Regions from separate parts of the Rhodococcus aerolatus genome, predicted to be linked through region 1. Evidence: predicted binding sites of a transcription regulator. Region 1 holds the regulator's gene; each other region holds the start of a gene.
What was found. Region 1 encodes LexA, which represses DNA repair genes until DNA is damaged. Its sites were predicted from a motif close to CGAACANNTGTTCG; they were not measured.
Positions count from the first base shown of each region.

Region 2: a site for LexA is predicted at 1,975-1,988, ahead of ACYVOF_RS04320 (error-prone DNA polymerase). Genes of this name have one in related genera too.
Region 3: a site for LexA is predicted at 1,479-1,492, ahead of ACYVOF_RS05330 (SAV_6107 family HEPN domain-containing protein). Genes of this name have one in related genera too.
Region 4: a site for LexA is predicted at 1,793-1,806, ahead of ruvC (crossover junction endodeoxyribonuclease RuvC). Genes of this name have one in related genera too.

Region 1 covers NZ_BAAGQZ010000052.1:51,693-55,224, forward strand. Annotated here, with positions in the region: gene ACYVOF_RS19155 (vitamin B12-dependent ribonucleotide reductase) at 1-276, opposite strand, end outside; gene nrdR (transcriptional regulator NrdR) at 357-821, opposite strand; gene ACYVOF_RS19165 (LysM peptidoglycan-binding domain-containing protein) at 1,100-1,606, opposite strand; gene lexA (transcriptional repressor LexA) at 1,842-2,600, shown strand; gene ACYVOF_RS19175 (hypothetical protein) at 2,626-2,814, opposite strand; gene ACYVOF_RS19180 (hypothetical protein) at 2,928-3,532, opposite strand, start outside.
Region 2 covers NZ_BAAGQZ010000005.1:200,070-203,601, forward strand. Annotated here, with positions in the region: gene ACYVOF_RS04320 (error-prone DNA polymerase) at 1-1,959, opposite strand, end outside; gene ACYVOF_RS04325 (SDR family oxidoreductase) at 2,104-2,931, shown strand; gene ACYVOF_RS04330 (DUF1330 domain-containing protein) at 3,059-3,445, shown strand.
Region 3 covers NZ_BAAGQZ010000011.1:4,459-7,990, forward strand. Annotated here, with positions in the region: gene dinB (DNA polymerase IV) at 1-145, opposite strand, end outside; gene ACYVOF_RS05325 (methyltransferase) at 153-875, opposite strand; gene ACYVOF_RS05330 (SAV_6107 family HEPN domain-containing protein) at 872-1,402, opposite strand; gene ACYVOF_RS05335 (GNAT family N-acetyltransferase) at 1,616-2,146, shown strand; gene ACYVOF_RS05340 (phytoene desaturase family protein) at 2,143-3,532, shown strand, end outside.
Region 4 covers NZ_BAAGQZ010000020.1:36,923-40,454, reverse strand. Annotated here, with positions in the region: gene ruvB (Holliday junction branch migration DNA helicase RuvB) at 1-587, opposite strand, end outside; gene ruvA (Holliday junction branch migration protein RuvA) at 620-1,210, opposite strand; gene ruvC (crossover junction endodeoxyribonuclease RuvC) at 1,207-1,770, opposite strand; gene ACYVOF_RS08630 (YebC/PmpR family DNA-binding transcriptional regulator) at 1,923-2,675, opposite strand; gene pdxT (pyridoxal 5'-phosphate synthase glutaminase subunit PdxT) at 2,788-3,408, opposite strand; gene ACYVOF_RS08620 (nucleoside/nucleotide kinase family protein) at 3,478-3,532, shown strand, end outside.

The DNA.
Region 1 (3,532 bases):
CCGGGACTCCGAGCCGGCGGCGCCGCGGAAGTACTTGCTGGTGACGATGTTGACGGCGTTGAGCGACCAGCTCTCGGGGAACTCCACACCGCGCTGCTCGAAGTTGACGGTGCCGTCGCGCCAGTTGGTCATCACCACGTCGCGGCGGGCCCAGGTCACCTCGTCGTAGGGGTGGACGCCCTCGGTGGTGTAGACGCGGTCCATCCGCAGGCCGAGCTTGCGCCCGTCCGAGGACGGGCTCGCGGAGCTGGTGGACTGGCCGACGGTCTCGGTCATGGGCAGGACCTCTCTCGGTGCTGGGTGCTGGGTGCTCGGTGCTGGTGGTGCTGCTGGCTGGGGCGTGCGGGCGGTGCTGCTCAGGCGGTCGGTGGGGCGGGGTCGGCCGCGCGCAGCGACCGGATCTCCTTCTCGAAGTCCTCCGCGGAGGTGAAGGCGCGGTAGACCGAGGCGAACCGGAGGTAGGCGACCTCGTCGAGCTCGCGGAGCGGCCCGAGGATGGCCAGGCCGACGTCCTGGCTGCCGACCTCGGCCGACCCGGCGGCCCGCACCTGCTCCTCGACCTGCTGGGCGAGCTGGTCGAGCTGGTCGTCGTCGACGGGACGGCCCTGGCACGCGCGCCGCACGCCCCGGACCACCTTCTCCCGGCTGAACGGCTCGGTCACCCCGCTGCGCTTGGCCACCGAGAGCACCGCGGTCTCGACGGTGGTGAACCGCTTGCCGCACGACGGGCAGGACCGCCGGCGGCGGATCGCCTGGCCCTCGTCGGCCTCGCGGGAGTCGACCACCCGGGAGTCGGAGTGGCGGCAGAACGGGCAGTGCACGGTGCTGCTCCCTCCCCCGGCCGGTGGCGTCGAGGACCGTGGTGGGACGGGTGCCGTGCCCGCTCCCCGACCCCCGGCCCTGTGGACGGACCGGTGCACAGCCTGGGGGCCGGCGGTGGACAACCCACCCCAACCTGTGGACTAACTACATCCGTGTAAGTACTAGATGTTGTGGTGGAGAGTAATCCCGGCACCAGCTGTGGGGCAAGCAGGAACGCCCCTCCCGCGTGAACGAGCACGCCCTCAGGCGTGTCGGCGGCGTCACCCGGCGTGTCGCGTCAGCGCACCACCGCGGCGGCCGCGGGCACCGTGATCGTCTGCCCGGCGCGGACCGCCGGGGAGCCGAGCCCGTTGAGCTCGACGATCCGGTCGACGACCGCCTGGCGCGGGGCGTCGGGCGCCGCGCGGCCCGCGATGGCGCTCAGGGTGTCACCGGGCTGCACCTGGACCACGGCCGTCGACGTGGGCACCCCCGGGGTGCCCGGGGCGAGCAGCTGGGAGACCCCGACGACGACCAGGGCGGCCAGCAGGGCGAGGACGGACAGGGCGGTGCCGACCCGGGTGCGCACCTGGGCCGCCGTCGGCGCGGCCGCCGGGCGGGCGGGGCGCGCGGTGGTGGTGACCGGGCCGTACGCGGTGAGCCGGCCACCCGGGCGCGTGGTGTCCCGGGACCGGGCCGGCCGCACCGGGGTGCGGGGGACGCCGCCCGAGCGCGCGGCGGAGCCGGGGAGGGCCCCGGCGGGGGCGGGACCGGTGACGACGGGCCTGGTGGTGGTGGTGCTCATGGCGGACCTCCTGCTCCGGTACGGGCCGCGGACCGGCTCCCGCCGACCTCGAACACCCGTTCGATCGAACAACTGAGCGATGTCTACCAGGACGCCCCGACAATCTCGACGGCAACCGGCGTGTCGGTCGAACACATGTTTGAACCGTGACCTCCGCGGCGATACCGTCGGCGTCACCGCAGGCACGCCCGGCGCGGGCGGGGCGAGGCGGCAGACGAGAGGGAGGACGACCACGATGAGCAGTGGCGAGACGAGCGGGCGACGGGGCTCGACCGGCGGGCGGGCCGCGGGCCCGGCGACGGGCACCACCGACGAGGCCGTCCCCGCCGCCGACGGGCTCACCCCCCGCCAGCGCCGCGTGCTCGAGGTGATCCGGGAGGCCGTGGAGGACCGCGGCTACCCGCCGAGCGTGCGCGAGATCGGCGACGCCGTCGGCCTCACCTCCACGTCCTCGGTCGCCCACCAGCTCAAGGCGCTCGAGCGCAAGGGCTACCTGCGGCGCGACCCGAACCGGCCCCGCGCCGTCGACGTCCGCATGCCCGGCGAGGCCCCCGCCGCCCGCGAGGACCGCGACGCCGACCAGCTCGCCGCAGTCGCCCAGGCCGGTCCCGAGCTGCCGACCCCGACCTTCGTCCCCGTCCTCGGCCGCATCGCCGCCGGCGGGCCGATCCTGGCCGAGCAGGCCGTCGAGGAGGTCTTCCCGCTGCCCCGCGAGCTGGTCGGCGACGGCTCGCTGTTCCTGCTCCGCGTGGTCGGGGAGTCGATGGTCGACGCCGCCATCTGCGACGGCGACTGGGTCGTGGTGCGCCAGCAGCCGGTGGCCGACAACGGCGACGTCGTCGCGGCCATGATCGACGGCGAGGCCACCGTGAAGACGTTCCGACGCCGCGACGGCCACGTCTGGCTGCTCCCGCACAACCCCGCGTTCGAGCCGATCGACGGCGACGAGGCCACCGTCCTCGGCAAGGTCGTCACCGTGATGCGGCGGCTGTAGGCCCGCGGCGGGAAGGCGCTGCGGGCTACCGCCGGGAGCGGCGGACCGCCAGCGCCAGCCCCGCCGCGGCGAGGACCACGGCGGCCGCCACCCCGACCACGACCCGGCTCGACGCCCCGCCGGCGGCGCCCTCGGGCGAGGCCGCCGCTGTGCCCGGGCGGGACGGCACCACCGCGGCCGGGCCCGGGGACGGCGAGGCCGGCGGGGACGGCACGGGACCCGCAGCTCCGCCCCGCAGCGCGGCCACCACGCCGGGCACCTCCCGCACCGGGGGCTCGGCCGACCCCCCGGCCTGCTCCCCCGCCGAGAGCAGGGTGCCGTCCGCGGTCAGCGCGACCGCCTCCCCCTGCGGCTCGTCGGCAGGGGGACCTGCAGCGGGGTCCGGGCCAGCGCGGCCAGCAGGTCGCCGTCGGGCGCGTCGTAGACCCAGGCGTCGGTGTAGGTGCGCAGCGCCAGCGCGGTGCCGTCCGGCGAGACCGCGCCCCCGGTGACCAGCACCGAGCCGAACGACCCGAGCGGCCCACCCGGCGTGCTCGTGGGCCCGAGCGTCACGGTGCCCACGCGCGCCAGCGGGGTCGGGCCGGGGGTGGCGAGCGGACCGGTGGCGGCGTAGACCCCGGCGGCGCCACCGATCTCCTTGGTGACCACCAGCGGCACCCCGTCCCGGCCGACGAGCAGGGCCTCCGCGTCGTGCGGCCCGTCGGGGTAGGTGAGCCGGTGCAGCACGACCCCGGTCTCGCCCACCGCCGCACTGTCCAGCACGAGCAGGGCCACCGTGTCGCGGGCGCGGCGGTTGTCGCCGGTGTCGGCGAGCCACAGCGTCCCGTCCGGGCCGGCGGCGAGGTCCTCCACGTCGTAGGGGTCGACGTCGGCCGTGGTCGTCCCCGTCGCGGCGCACCCGGCGTCGAGGTGCACCACCTGCGGCGCCGCGC
Region 2 (3,532 bases), on a different contig from region 1:
CTCGTAGACGGCCCGCTCCCCCAGGTCGAGCTCGGCCAGGTCGACGCGGCGGCCCTCGTGCTCGGCGACGAGGTCGATGCAGTGGTGCAGCGCGGAGAGCATGCCCAGCCCGAGCAGGTCGAACTTGACCAGACCCACGGCGGCGCAGTCGTCCTTGTCCCACTGCAGCACGGTGCGGTCGGCCATCCGGCCCCACTCCACGGGCACCACGTCGGCCACCGGGCGGTCGCAGATCACCATGCCGCCGGAGTGGATGCCGAGGTGGCGCGGCAGGTCCTCCACCTGGGCGGCCAGGGCCAGCACCGCCTGCGGGACGTCGTGGGTGCTGGGGTCGGGGCCGGCGCCGTCGGCGACCACGTGGCGCAGCGGGCCCCAGCGGTCGATCTGCTTGCTCCACGCGTCCTGCTGGCCCTGGCTGAACCCCAGCGCCTTGGCCACGTCGCGCACCGCGGAGCGGCCCCGGTAGGTGATGACGTTGGCGACCTGCGCGGCGCGGGTGCGGCCGTACTTGGCGTAGACGTGCTGGATGGCCTCCTCGCGGCGGCCGGACTCGATGTCGACGTCGATGTCGGGCGGGCCGTCGCGCTCCGGGGACAGGAAGCGCTCGAAGAGCAGGCCGTTGGCCACCGCGTCCACCGCCGTGACCCCCAGGGCGAAGCACACCGCGGAGTTGGCGGCCGAACCCCGTCCCTGGCAGAGGATGTCGTGGTCGCGGCAGAAGGTGACGATGTCGTGCACGACGAGGAAGTAGCCGGGGAAGCCCAGCTGGGAGATGACGGCGAGCTCCCGCTCGATCTGGGCGTACGCGGCGGGGTTGTCGGCCGGCGAGCCGTAGCGCCGGGCCGCGCCGAGCATCGTCAGGTGGCGCAGCCAGGTGTCCTCGGTGTGGCCGTCGGGCACGTCCCACGGCGGCAGGTTCGGGGCGACAAGGGAGAGGTCGAAGGCGCACTCCCGGCCCAGCTCGGCCGCGGTGGGCACGGCGGCGGGGTGGCGGGCGAAGCGGCGGGCCAGCTCGGCCCCCGAGCGCAGGTGCGCCCCCGCCGCGGGCGGCAGCCACCCGGCGGCGTCGTCGAGGCTGCGCCGCGCGCGCACCGCGGCCAGCGCGGAGGCGAGCGGGAACTGCGCCGGGGTCGCGAAGTGGGCGGCCGTGGTGGCGACGACCTCGAGGTGGTGCCGGCCGGCGAGGTCGGCGAGCAGGTCGTTGCGCTCGTCGTCCTCTGGCATCCCGTGGTCGGTGAGCTCGACGGCGACGCGGTCGGCCCCGAACCGGTCGACGAGCTCGCCGAGCGCCGCGTCCGCCGCCCGCTCGCCCCCCGCGGCCAGCGCCCGGCGCACCGCGCCCTTGCGGCAGCCCGTCAGCACGTGCCAGTGCCCGCCCGCCGCCGCGGTGAGGGCGTCGAGGTCGTAGACGGGGCGGCCCTTCTCCCCGCCCGCCAGGTGCGCCGCGGAGATCTCGCGGGAGAGCCGGCGGTAGCCCTCCGGGCCGCGGGCCAGCACGAGCAGGTGGGTGCCCGCCGGGTCGGGCTCGCCGTTCTGCGGGCCGGGCAGGCCCAGGCTCAGCTCGGAGCCCAGCACCGTCGGCAGGCCCACCTCCCGGGCGGCCTCGGCGAAGCGGACCACGCCGTACATGCCGTCGTGGTCGGTGAGCGCGAGGGCCTCGAGGCCGAGCCGGGCGGCCTCCTCGGCGAGGGCCTCGGGCTGGCTGGCGCCGTCGAGGAAGCTGAAGGCGGAGTGGGCGTGCAGCTCGGCGAAGGGGACCGTCGTGGTGCTCGGCGGCGGCTCCTGCGACGGCGGCCGGTAGGGCAGCCGGTGCCGCGACCACGCCGGGGAGTCGCCCCCGTCACCGGGGAACAGCGTCTCGTGGGCCGGGCGGCCGCCCTGCGCCTGGTCGGGCCGGGGCCGGCCGGAGAGCACGCGCTCCAGCTCCGACCACGGCACCGGCGGGTTGCCCCAGCCCATCCCCACCTCCGACGTCGAACGTGTGTTCGATGGTAGAGGACGCACCGACGATCCGGAACACGGCCGGGGGTCCCCGGCGCTGCACCCGGTGACGGCGGGCGCGAGGACTGCGCCGCGCCGACGGGACGAGAGGAGCTCCACCGCATGGCAGCCAAGACCTGGTTCATCACCGGCACCTCCAAGGGCTTCGGCCGGGAGTGGGCGATCGCCGCCCTCGAGCGCGGGGACTCCGTCGCCGGCACCGCCCGGGACACCTCGACGATGGACGACCTGGTGTCGACCTACGGCGACCGGGTCCTGCCGATCCAGCTCGACGTCACCGACCGCGACGCGGACGTCGCCGCCGTGGCCCGGGCCCACGACCACTTCGGCCGGCTCGACGTCGTCGTCAACAACGCCGGCTACGGCCACTTCGGGATGGTCGAGGAGCTCACCGAGGCCGAGGCGCGCGCCCAGCTCGAGACCAACCTGTTCGGCGCGCTGTGGGTCACCCAGGCCGCGCTGCCGTACCTGCGGGCGCAGGGCAGCGGACACATCATCCAGGTGTCGTCCATCGGCGGGATCTCCGCGTTCCCGTCCGTCGGCATCTACCACGCGTCGAAGTGGGCGTTGGAGGGCATCAGCCAGTCCCTCGCCCAGGAGGTCGGGGGCTTCGGCATCCACGTCACGCTGGTCGAGCCGGGCGGGTTCTCCACCGACTGGTCCGGCCCGTCGGCGAGCCGGTCCGACGAGCTCGACGCCTACGCCGACGTGCGCGAGGCGGCCGCGAACCGGCCCAGCGCCAGCGGCACCAAGGGCGACCCCGTCGCGACCCGCTCGGCGATCCTCAAGGTCGTCGACGCCGACGAGCCGCCGCTGCGCGTGTTCTTCGGCGAGAAGCCGCTCGGCATCGCCGAGGCCGACTACGAGTCCCGCCTGGCGACGTGGCGCGAGTGGCAGCCCGTCGCGCTCGAGGCGCACGGCGGCCAGTAGACCGTCCGACCCGGCACCCCTGCACCCGACCCGGGTGCAGGGGTGCTGTCTCGTCGGACCCGTCACCTCGGGCCCGTCACCTCGGGCCCGTCACCTCCGCGGCGGGGCCGTGGGCCAGACTGCGGGCATGGCTGTCGACCCGCGTGGCACCGACCTGAAGCGCTACCTCGCCGAGGACCCGGGCGGGCCGGTGGTGATGCTGAACCTGCTCCGCTTCGGCGAGGGTGGCCGGGAGGGCTACGGCCGCTACGCCCGCGCCCTGGCCGAGACGTTCCTGCCCCGCCACGGCGGCGAGGTCCTCTACGCCGGGGACGGCTCGACGGCGCTGGTGGCCGAGGACGGCCAGGCGTGGGACGCGGTGCTGCTGGTGCGGTACACGTCGCGGGCGGCGTTCTCGGCGATGGTGCGCGACCCGGAGTACCAGGAGGTCACGGCCTGGCGGACGGAGTCGCTGACCGAGGCGGTCCTGCAGGCCACCGTGGAGTGGGTCGACGGCGTGCCCCCGCTGGGCTGAGCGCGGGGGTGGGCCCGCGGGGGTGGGCCCGCAGGGACCACGGGCGTCAGACGCGGCCCCAGCGGGCGCGGCGGCGGGCACGCTCGC
Region 3 (3,532 bases), on a different contig from region 1:
GGACCTCGACGCTGGCGTAGAAGGCGTCCATGTCGACGTGGAGCACGGTGGCCCCGGTGTCGTCGCCGGTGGCGAGCGCGGCCAGGTCGAGCCCGTGCCGGGTGCGGCCGGAGCCGCCCCCGGCGAGGTCGCTGCTGCGTCCCACCCGCGCCTCAGCCGCCGGCGGCGCGGCGGGCGAGGACGTGCAACCGGCTGGCCACGGCCCCGAGCGCCTGCGACGCGGCGGCCGTCTGCTCCAGCTCGGCCAGCTCGCCCGCCGAGCTGGCCTCCCGGACCAGCCCGGGCAGCAGGTCGGCCAGCACGCCGTCGCCGGTGGTGCGCTCCACCGCGAGCCCGGCCGCGGTCAGCTGCTCGTGCAGGTCGGCGGCGTCGAACCGGCGCAGCAGGACGTCCGTGGGCCCGGACCGGCCGTCGGGGTCGTCCAGGATGTGGCGGGACTCGGCGATCCGGCCCGACACGGCGCGCTGCAGCGCGGTGCCCGCGCGGCAGGAGACGAGCACCGACAGCACGCCGCCGGGCTCGAGCAGGCCGGCCAGCGCCCGCAGCGCGGTGGGCACGTCGTCGACGACCTCGAGCACGCCGTGGGCCAGCACGAGGTCCGCACCGCGCCCGGCCACGCTGTGGTGCGGCTCGGGGCCCAGCAGGCTGTCCACGTCGCCCTGCACGCCGGAGACCCGGTCGGCCACGCCGGCCTCGGCCGCGCGCCGGGCCAGGGCCGCGAGCGAGTTCGGGCTGGGGTCGACGACGACGACCTCGCAGCCCGCCTGGGCGAGCGGGACGGCCCACACCCCGGTGCCGCCCCCGACGTCGACGACCCGGCACGGGGCCACCCGCAGCAGCGCGCCGATCACGCCGAGCCCGGTCGACTGGCTCACGTGCGTCCCCCCGTCGTCCCCGGCCGGCGCGGGTCGCCACCGGGCCTGCCGTGCGCGTCCACAGTAGTGCGCACCGCTGCAGCGCTCAGGTCCCGGCAGGCCCGCCGCAGCGGGGCGGCGAGCAGGTCGAGGAACTGCGCCACCTGGCGCAGCAGGTCGTCGGCGTCGCGCTCCCCCACGTGGCCGCGGCCCGTCGTGGCCAGGGTGAGCGGGGCCGTGCTGGCGAGGAACCACGCCCACTCGGTGAGCTCCGGTGCGCGCTCGGCGAGCAGCGACCACACCGTGCGCTGCGGCGCGGGCGCGGCAGTGGGCCGCGCGAGCAGGCCCGTGGCGGCGACCGCGCCGCGCACCGCGGCCAGGTGCGCCCGGTGGTAGCGGGCCACCGGGTCGGCCAGCCCGTGGGCCTCGGCCAGGGTCCGCCGCGCGCCGTCCAGCACGTCCCCCGGCCCGTCCGGGCGGCCCGCCGGGCCCGGTGCTGCGCCCGTGGTCGCCGCCGCGCCCGTGACCGCTCCTGCGCTCGTGTGCACCGCGTCCTCCTCCCGCTGCGACCGGCGGCCCCGGTGGTGCACGCTTCCCTCGCCCACCACCGGGACCCCGGCTCGTCGAACACCTGTTCGAACGACGCCACGCTAACCCCGACCGGGCCGCGGCGCCAGCCCCGCACCGCGGGCGCAGCCGTCGGTGCGCGGTGGTGTGATGGGACCGTGCCGATCGCCGTGGAGCCGCTGTCCCGCGCGGACATGACCGGCCGGCTGCCGGAGGCGCTCGCGATCTACGTCGCGGCCATGGGCTACCCCCGCGGCACGGAGGCGCAGCGCAGCCCGGTGTGGGAGTCGCACACCCTGCGCCCCGGCTGGTCCGCGGTGGCCGCGGTGGAGACCGGGCCCGGCCCGCGGACCCTGCGCGGCATCGCCTACGGCTACCGCGGCTCGGCCCAGCAGTGGTGGGGCGGGCAGGTCCGGGCCGGGCTCGTCGCGTCGGGCCGCTCCCCCGCGCAGGCCGACGCGGTGATGGACGACTACTTCGAGCTGACCGAGCTGCACGTCTCGCCCGACGCGCAGGGCCGGGGCCTGGGCGACGCGCTGCTCGCCGCGCTGCTCGACGGGTGCGACGGGGGCCGCGTCCTGCTCTCCACCCCGGAGGTGCGCGGCGAGGCCAACCGCGCCTGGCGGCTCTACCGCCGCCGCGGGTTCACCGACCTGCTGCGCGGCTTCACCTTCGCGGGCGACCCCCGCCCGTTCGCGGTGCTGGCCCGCGACCTGCCGCTGTGAGCCCCCGCGCGGCGGCCGGGCCGGACGCGGTCGTCGTCGGGTCCGGGCACAACGGCCTCGTCGCCGCGGCCTACCTGGCCCGGGCCGGGTGGGACGTCGTGGTGCTGGAGGGCGACACGGTCGCCGGCGGCGCGGTCTCCACCGTCGAGCGGTTCCCCGGCCACCGGGTCGACCGGGGCTCCTCGGCCCACCTCATGGTCCGCCACACCGGCGTCGTCGAGGAGCTCGACCTCGCCGCGCACGGCCTGCGCTACCTCGACGCCGACCCGTGGGCGGTGGCCCCCGCCCCCGCCGGCTCCGACGCCCCGGCGATCGTCTTCCACGCCGACCTCGCGCGGACGTGCGCCTCGATCGCCGCGGCGTGCGGGCAGCGCGACGCCGACGCCTACGGCCGGTTCGTCGCCGAGTGGGGCCCACGCAGCGCGCGGGTGCTGCGCGCCTTCGGGTCCGCGCCCACCGGAGCGTCGCTGCTGCGCGCGTTCTGGGGCATGCCGACCCCCCACGGCCCGGGCGCGCTGAGCCGGTCGTTCCTCACCTCCGGCGACGCCCTGCTCGACGAGTGGTTCGACGACGAGCGGCTCAAGGCCGCGCTGGCCTGGTTCGGGGCGCAGTCGGGGCCGCCGACCTCCGAGCCCGGGACCGCCCCGATGGTGGGCTTCGCCGCCGCGATGCACGACGTGGGCCCCGGCCGCGCGGTGGGCGGCTCCGGCGCGCTGACCGAGGCCCTGGTGGCCCGGCTGCGCGCCGCCGGGTCCGCGGTGGACCTCGGCGACGCGGTCACCGCGCTGCACCGCGGCCCGTCGGGGTGGACGGTGCGCACCGCGGCCGGCCGCGCGCTGCGCACCCCCGTCGTCGTCGCGGGCTGCCACGTGCTGACCACCGTGGGCCTGCTGCGCGCCGGCGGGCACGACTCGGCGGCGCTGCGGCGCTGGGAGCGGGGGGTCCGGGTGGGCCCGGGCATCGGGATGGCCGTGCGGCTCGCGACCACCGCGCTGCCGGAGTACCCCAGCGCCGCCGGCCAGGGCCCGGTCGCCACGGGGCTGCAGCTGCTGGTGGCCGACCGCGCCCAGCTGCGCGCGGCCCACGGCGCGGCCCTGGCCGGGGACCTGCCGCCCCGCCCCGCCGTGCTCGCCATGAGCTTCTCCGCGCTGGGGGACGGCACCACGCCCGACGGCGAGCACGGGCTGACGCTGTGGGCGCAGTGGCACCCCTACCGGCTGCGGGACGGCCGCAGCTGGGACGACGTGGGGCAGGCCGAGGCGGACCGGGTCGTGGCCGAGCTCGAGGCCCTCGCCCCGGGGGTCGCCGCCACGGTGCGCCACCGGCACGTGCAGACCCCGCTGGACCTCGAGCGCGAGCTGGGCCTGCTGGGCGGCAACGTCATGC
Region 4 (3,532 bases), on a different contig from region 1:
ACACCGAGGATCCGCGCGGAGCGGGCCAGGACCCGCTCGAGGTCGGCGGGCTCGTAGAACTCCATGTGCGCGGTGAAGCCGAAGCGGTCGCGCAGCGGGCCGGTCAGCGCGCCGGAGCGGGTCGTGGCCCCGACGAGGGTGAACGGGGCGACGTCGAGCGGGATGGACGTGGCCCCGGGGCCCTTGCCGACGACGACGTCGACCCGGAAGTCCTCCATGGCCAGGTAGAGCATCTCCTCGGCCGGGCGGGCGATGCGGTGGATCTCGTCGATGAACAGCACGTCGCCCTCGACGAGGTTGCTCAGCATCGCGGCCAGGTCCCCGGCGCGCTCCAGGGCCGGCCCGGAGGTGAGCCGCAGCGCAGCGCCCATCTCCGCGGCGATGATCATCGCCAGGCTGGTCTTGCCCAGCCCGGGCGGGCCGGAGAGCAGCACGTGGTCGGGCGGCGCGCCGCGGTTGCGGGCCCCGGCCAGCACGAGGTCGAGCTGCTCGCGGACCCGGTGCTGGCCGATGAACTCGGCGAGGTCCTTCGGCCGCAGGCTGGCCTCGACGTCGTGGTCCTCGCGCAGCGCCTGCGCCGTGACCACCTCGCTGACGGGCTCGTCGGCGGCGCGGTCGCTCACCGCGTCCGCCCCAGCGAGCCCAGGGCCCGGCGCAGGGCGGCGGCCGTGTCCGCGGCCGGGTCCTCGGCCAGCACGGCGTCGACGGCCGGCTCGGCCTGGCGTGCGGCGAAGCCGAGGCCGAGCAGCGCGTCGACGACCTGGTCGCGCACCGGGCCGCCCCCGGTGGTCCCGTCCTCGGGCGTGGGGGTGACCTCGACCTTGTCGCGCAGCTCGACGACCATCCGCTCCGCCCCGCGCTTGCCGATGCCCGGCACCCGCATGAGGACCGTCAGGTTGCCGTCGGCCAGCGCCCCGCGCAGCACGTCGGGCTCCAGCACCGCCAGCACGGCCATGGCCAGCCGCGGCCCGACGCCGGAGACCGTCTGCAGCAGCGAGAACAGCGCGCGCTGGTCGTCGTCGGCGAAGCCGTAGAGGGTCAGCGAGTCCTCCCGCACCACCAGCGTGGTGGCCAGCTGCGCCTCGGTGCCGCGCCGCAGGCCGCCCAGGGTGGCGGGGGTGGCGAGCACGGCCAAGCCGACCCCGCCCACCTCGAGCACGGCGTGGTCCAGCGCGATCGCGGTGACCCGGCCGCGGACCGAGGAGATCACGCGCGGGCCCGGGCGGCGGCGAGGCGGGCGAGGTGGCGGCGGCGGGCGTCCTCGGCCTGGGCCTGCGCGGCGGCCATCCGGGCCAGCATGGGCGCGCGCCAGCAGTGGCAGATGGCCAGGGCCAGGGCGTCGGCCGCGTCGGCGGGGCGCGGAGCCACCTCGAGGCCGAGCAGCCGGGTGACCATGGTGGTGACCTGCTCCTTGCCCGCGGTGCCGCTGCCGGTGACGGCGGCCTTGACCTCGCTGGGGGTGTGGAAGCTGACGGGGATGCCGCGGCGGGCGGCGGCCAGGGCGACGACTCCCCCGGCCTGCGCGGTGCCCATCGCGGTGCGCACGTTGTGCTGGGAGAACACCCGCTCGACGGCGACGACGTCGGGCCGGTGCGCGTCGAGCCACTGCTCGGCCGCGTCGGCGATCCGCAGCAGCCGACGGGAGAGCTCGAGGTCGGCGGGGGTGCGGACGACGTCGACGGCGACAGCGGCCACCTCGCGGCCCCGCCCGGCGTCGACCACCCCGAACCCGCACCGGGTCAGGCCAGGGTCGACCCCGAGCACCCGCACGCACGCCTCCCCGACCGCTGCCCGAACTGACGTTCGAACCCTAGCGAGGCCGCCCCGCACGGCCGCCCTGCGACACGCGCCCGCCCTCCCGGAGTGTCTGCAAGCACCACCCGGACGGTCCGGCGGGGTCTGCAGCCACCGCCAGGACGCGCTCAGGCGTCGAGCTCGGCCAGCACCTCGTCGGAGAGGTCGACGTTGGACCACACGTTCTGCACGTCGTCGGAGTCCTCGAGCGCGTCGACCAGGCGGAACACCTTGCGGGCCCCGTCGGCGTCCACGGCCACGCTCATCGACGGCTGGAAGCTGGCCTCGGCCGAGTCGTAGTCGATGCCCGCGTCCTGCAGCGCGGTGCGCACGGCGACGAGGTCGGTGGGCTCGGAGACGACCTCGAAGGTGTCGCCGTTGTCGGTGACCTCCTCGGCCCCGGCCTCGAGCACGGCCAGCAGCAGGTCGTCCTCGGTCAGGCCGTTCTTCTCCAGCGTCACCACGCCCTTGCGGGCGAACAGGTAGGACACCGAGCCCGGGTCGGCGAGGTTGCCCCCGTTGCGGCTCATCGCGGTCCGCACCTCGCCGGCGGCGCGGTTCTTGTTGTCGGTCAGGCACTCCACCAGCACGGCGACCCCGCCGGGGGCGTAGCCCTCGTACATGATCGTCTGGTAGTCGGCGCCGCCCGCCTCCTCGCCGGCCCCGCGCTTGCGGGCGCGCTCGATGTTGTCGTTGGGCACCGAGGTCTTCTTCGCCTTGGCGATCGCGTCGAACAGCGTCGGGTTGCCCGCCGGGTCACCGCCACCGGTACGGGCCGCGACCTCGATGTTCTTGATCAGCTTGGCGAAGGACTTGCCGCGCCGGGCGTCGATCACGGCCTTCTTGTGCTTCGTGGTTGCCCACTTGGAGTGGCCGCTCATCGGCGCGCGCTCCTCTCGTCGGGCGGGCGGCGGCCGGTCGGCCCGCCTCCGCTGGTGGTCCCTGCTCGGCGTCCATCCTAGTCGGGACGGCCTCCGTGCCCGGGCCCGCGGCTCAGGCCTGCGCGAGCACGGTGTCGACGAACAGCCGGTGGACGCGGACGTCCCCGGTGACCTCGGGGTGGAACGAGGTGGCCAGCAGCGGGCCCTGCCGCACCGCCACCACCGCGCCGACGGCCCCCGCGGCCACCCCGGGGGCGTCGGGCACCCGGGCCAGCACCTCGACGCCCCCGCCCACCCGCTCCACCCAGGGGGCGCGGATGAACACCGCCCGCACGTCGCCGCCGGGGACGCCGGTCAGCGGGAGGTCGGTCTCGAAGGAGTCGACCTGCCGGCCGAAGGCGTTGCGCCGCACCGTGACGTCGAGGACGCCGAGCGAACGGGCCTCGGGCCGGGTGTCGAGGACCTCGCGGGCCAGCAGGATCATCCCGGCGCAGGAGCCGTAGGCAGGCATCCCGGCCTCGAGGCGGGCGCACAAAGGCTCGAGCAGCGCGAACGAGACGAGCAGCCGGCTCATCGTCGTCGACTCCCCGCCGGGCAGGACGAGCGCGTCCACCCCGGCGAGCTCGGCCTCGCGGCGCACCGGGACCGGCTGCGCCCCCACCGCGGCGAGCGCGGCGAGGTGCTCGCGGACGTCGCCCTGCAGGGCGAGCACGCCGACGCGGGGTGGGGTCACGGCGGGTCAGCCTAGGCAGCGGCGGGGCCGGTCCCGCCGCCCCCGCCCGGGGCGGGCACCATCGCGGCCGTGGCCGACGCACCGCGGTTCCGCCCGCTGACCCCCGACGCGCTGGCCGACGAGG